Regions from separate parts of the Streptomyces krungchingensis genome, predicted to be linked through region 2. Evidence: predicted binding sites of a transcription regulator. Region 2 holds the regulator's gene; the other holds the start of a gene.
The links. The regulator HspR, encoded in region 2, represses chaperone genes until heat shock. The targets are predictions, from matches to a motif close to TTGAGNNNNNNNNNCTCAA.

Region 1 (2,392 bases), 1.3 Mb from region 2:
CCGGGGCCGCCCGCGGGATTCATCCGAACGTGTCCCGGCGGGGCGCGGGCCACCCGGTCCGGCGGTCGGTCCCGGCGGTCGGCCCCGGTGACCCCGCGGGCCGGGACTTCGCGCGGAACGCCGAGGGGCGTGCGGTCGGCGGGCCCGCGCGTGGCGACGGTCATGGACAGGGGCGCCCGGGACGCGAAGGGTGGGGTGCGACGGAAGGAGCGCCGCACCGTGGACCGGAGCACAGCCGTGGAACGGAGCACGACAGAGCGGGCCGACACCGCGCTCGCCCACCCGGAGGCCGGCGCACCCCTCGGCGACGTGCTCGACGGCCTGCCCCACCAGCGCGCCGGCCACCGTGCGGCGTCGGCGTCGGCGTCGGCGCCGGTCCCGGCCCGGGCGCCCGGACGGGACGCGCCGACCGCGACGGCGACGGAACCGGCTGCGGCAGAGGCCGCGGTCGACGGGGCTGGGGCACCGGTCCGAGCCCCGCGCCTCTGGGAACTGCGGGAACTGTTCCCCACGCCCGCCGGTACGCCCTTCACCTTCACGTACGCGGTCGTCCTGGCGGCCGTCTCGGTCGCCGCAGGGCACGCGGACCCCTCTCTCGTGCACGCGCTGCACCAGGGCTCCAGCACGGACGTGGCACACCTCGCGGTGCACCCGATGCTCGTGCTGATCGCCAGCGCCCTGTGGATCGCCGGCGGCATCACCTCCCCGTACGCGATCGGCTTCCTCCTCGTCCTCACCGCGCTGGAGCGGCGGACCGGCGGCCTGCGCGCGGCCGGTGTCTTCCTGCTCGGACACATGGCCGCCACGCTGGCCACCGAGGTGCCCGTCGGTCTCGCGGTCCTGGCCGGCCACCTGCCCGGCAGCTCTCTGCACCGCCTCGACTACGGCATCAGCTTCGGCGTCGCCACGAGCGCCGGCGCGCTCGCCGGACTGCTGTCCCCGTGGCTGCGCCTGCCGCTCCTGACCGGCTTCGGCGCGATGCTGGTCGCGGACCTGATCGCCTTCACCGACCCCATGACCGAGTGGGGGCACCTGATGGCCCTCGCCGTGGGGATCGCCACCTGGCCCCTGGTGCGGCGCGCACGGGCGGCACCGGAGGCGCCCGTGCCGCCGGCCCCGGCCCTCGCCTGATCGGGACCATGGTCCTCGCCCGGCGTCGACCACCGGCCTCACCAGGCACTCTCCGGACGAACGGCCCCCGCCGGGCCCCCGGGCCGGGCCCGGAAATGAGCGATCGCTCACAGCGAACGGAACCCGGGGAACAATCGGAGCGCGCCCAGCATTGAGTCGGCATAGCTCAACTTGACTGCCGAAGGGGAGATCATGGCTTCGACGTCCACACCGCTCACCTTGCCCGTGCTGCCGCTCGATGACGAGGTTGTGCTGCCCGGAATGGTGGTTCCGCTGGACCTGAACGACACCGATGTACGCGCCGCGGTGGAGGCCGCCCAGGCCGCCGCCCGTTCGACGCCCGGCAAGCCGCAGGTGCTGCTGGTTCCACGGATCGACGGGACGTACGCGGGCACCGGCGTGCTCGGCACCGTCGAGCAGGTCGGCCGCCTGGCCGACGGCGACCCGGGCGCGCTGATCCGCGGGCGCGGGCGTGTGAAGGTCGGCGCGGGGACGACGGGCCCCGGTGCCGCACTGTGGGTGGAGGGCACCCGGGTCGACGAGACCTTGCCCGAGCCCCTGCCCGGCCGGGTCGCCGACCTGGTCAAGGAATACAAGGCCCTCGCCACCAGCTGGCTGCGCAAGCGCGGCGCCTGGCAGGTCGTGGACCGCGTACAGCAGATCGACGATGTTTCCGCCCTTGCCGACAATTCCGGTTACTCCCCGTTCCTGTCCATCGAACAGAAGGTGGAGCTGCTGGAGACCGCCGACCCGGTCGCCCGGCTGAAGCTGGCCACCGAGCAGCTCCGCGAGCACCTCGCAGAGCAGGATGTCGCCGAGTCCATCGCCAAGGACGTGCAGGAGGGCGTGGACAAGCAGCAGCGCGAGTTCCTGCTGCGGCGCCAGCTGGAGGCCGTGCGCAAGGAGCTGCGCGACCTGAAGGGCGAGTCCGCCGAGGACGAGTCCGACGACTACCGTGCCCGCGTCGAGGCCGCCGATCTTCCGGAGAACGTCCGTGAGGCCGCGCTCAAGGAGGTCGAGAAGCTGGAGCGGTCCAGTGACCAGTCGCCCGAGGGCAGCTGGATCAGGACCTGGCTCGACACCGTCCTCGAGCTGCCGTGGAACGAGCGGACCGAGGACCAGTACGACATCCAGGGCGCGAAGGCGCTGCTGGACGCCGAGCACGCCGGTCTGGAGGACGTGAAGGAGCGGATCACCGAGTACCTCGCCGTGCGCAAGCGGCGCTCCGAGCGCGGTCTCGGAGTGGTCGGCGGACGTCGCG
Region 2 (2,392 bases):
GCCTGTTCAACCGCGGTGGCGCCACCACCGGCACCCGTACGCAGCCCCGGCGCGGCCAGGACATCGACACCGAGGTCACGCTGAGCTTCACGGAGGCCGTGGACGGCGCGACCGTACCGCTGCGCATGACCTCGCAGTCGCCCTGCAAGGCGTGCTCGGGCACCGGCGACAAGAACGGCACGCCGCGCGTGTGCCCGACCTGTGTCGGCACCGGCCAGGTCGCGCGGGGTTCGGGCGGCGGGTTCTCGCTCACCGACCCCTGCCCGGACTGCAAGGGCCGCGGCCTGATCGCGGAGCACCCCTGCCTGGTCTGCAACGGGTCGGGGCGCGCCAAGTCCTCCCGGACCATGCAGGTCCGTATCCCGGCCGGAGTCAGTGACAGCCAGCGGATCCGGCTGCGCGGCAAGGGCGCTCCCGGCGAACGGGGCGGCCCGGCGGGTGACCTGTACGTCACCGTCCACGTCGACGCCCACCCGGTCTTCGGCCGCAAGGACGACAATCTCACCATCACCGTGCCCGTCACCTTCGCGGAGGCGGCACTCGGCGGAGAGGTCCGTGTCCCGACGCTCGGCGGACCGCCGGTCACCCTCAAGCTGCCCCCGGGCACGCCCAACGGCCGCACCATGCGCGCCCGTGGCAAGGGCGCGGTCCGCAAGGACGGCACCCGGGGCGACCTCCTGGTGACCGTCGAGGTGACGGTCCCCACCGACCTCTCGGGCAAGGCGCGTGACGCCCTGGAGGCGTATCGCGAGGCGACCGCGGGTGAGGACCCGCGGGCGGAGCTGTTCCAGGCCGCGAAGGGAGCATGAAAGAGATGGACGGTCGTCGACGCAACCCGTACGAAATGACCGAGGAGACTCCGGTCTACGTCATCTCGGTGGCGGCCCAGCTCTCCGGACTGCACCCACAGACGCTTCGCCAGTACGACCGCCTGGGCCTGGTCTCGCCCGACCGCACCGCGGGGCGGGGCCGGCGCTACTCGGCCCGCGACATCGAACTGCTGCGCACCGTCCAGCAGTTGTCGCAGGACGAAGGCATCAACCTGGCCGGCATCAAGCGCATCATCGAACTGGAGAACCAGGTCGCCGCACTCCAGTCCCGCGTCGCCGAACTCCAGTCGGCCCTGGACGGCGCGGCCGCGGCGATGCAGCAGCGTGAAGCGGCCGTCCACGCCTCCTACCGCCGTGACCTGGTCCCCTATCAGGAGGTCCAGCAGACGAGCGCACTGGTGGTGTGGCGCCCGAAGCGCCAGCCCGAGTAGGACACGCACCACGAAGGGGCCCGGAGGTCGAACCTCCGGGCCCCTTCGCGTCGTTCCCGCCGGGGCGCGGCGGCGATGCGGTGCCCGGTCGCCCGGTCGTCCGTCTTCTTCGGTGTGCCCACGAATGCCGTGTTCACAGAGAACTGCCGCTTGTGGGCCGGATATGGCAATTCGGCGCGGCGGCGGCGTTTGCGCCCGCAGAAGTGAACGGGCCGCCCGGTGTGGCGAGTGCGGGGACGGAGGGGCCGCGGACGCCGTCTCTCCGGCCGGTTGCAGGTGTCCCTCCGGGCGGTTCCGGACCGCCTCGGGCGGGTGGATTTCCGGCCGATCAGCGCCCCTGACCACGGCAGTTGGGTGTGTGGACGTGGACGACAGAAGGTGAAGCCGAGGGGATTGGTGGAAGAGAGGGCGTACCCTCTTCCCATCGTGTTCACTTGGGGAACACAGAACGCCGTTGCCATCTCGTTAAGTGGTTACTCCTTGACGCTGAGGTGATCGCCGCGTTGGCTTTCAGCCACCTGGGTCGCAATGCTGCAACCTCGCCCGGAAGGCACCTGATGTGAACACTCGTAACACCCGTCTGCGTCGTACCGTCATATCCCTGGCCTCGTCCGCCATGGCCGTCTCACTCGCCGGCTGCGGCGTCGTGGACGGAATCGGCGGCGACGGAACCAAGGCCAGCCCCACGAAGGGCGACGACATCACGGTGGGCCTGCTCCTCCCCGAGAAGGAGAACAGCCGTTACGAGAGGTTCGACTACCCGATCATCAAGGAGACGGTCGAGAAGCTCACCAGCCACAAGGGCACGGTCACCTACGCCAACGCCCAGCAGGACGCGGCCAAGCAGAACGACCAGCTCCAGCAGATGGTCGACGACAAGGTCGACGTGATCCTCGTGGACGCGGTGGACTCCAAGGCCATCGCCGCCGGTGTGAAGAAGGCCAAGGACGCGGGCATCCCCGTCATCGCCTACGACCGGCTCGCGCAGGGCCCCATCGACGCGTACATCTCCTTCGACAACGAACTCGTCGGCGAGGTCCAGGGCAAGGCCCTGCTCCAGGCGGTCCAGGACGAGAGCGGCAGCGCCACCTCGAAGAAGATCATCATGATGAACGGGTCGCCCACCGACCC

Region 1: lon (endopeptidase La) is a predicted target of HspR. The motif match lies at 1,283-1,301, and genes of this name have one in related genera.

What each region holds. Positions count from the first base shown of each region.
Region 1 is NZ_JBPUKY010000001.1:6,994,515-6,996,906, forward strand. It holds gene ACSYGO_RS30800 (rhomboid-like protein) at 238-1,131, shown strand; gene lon (endopeptidase La) at 1,324-2,392, shown strand, end outside.
Region 2 is NZ_JBPUKY010000001.1:5,702,801-5,705,192, forward strand. It holds gene dnaJ (molecular chaperone DnaJ) at 1-809, shown strand, start outside; gene ACSYGO_RS25135 (heat shock protein transcriptional repressor HspR) at 815-1,261, shown strand; gene ACSYGO_RS25140 (sugar ABC transporter substrate-binding protein) at 1,878-2,392, shown strand, end outside.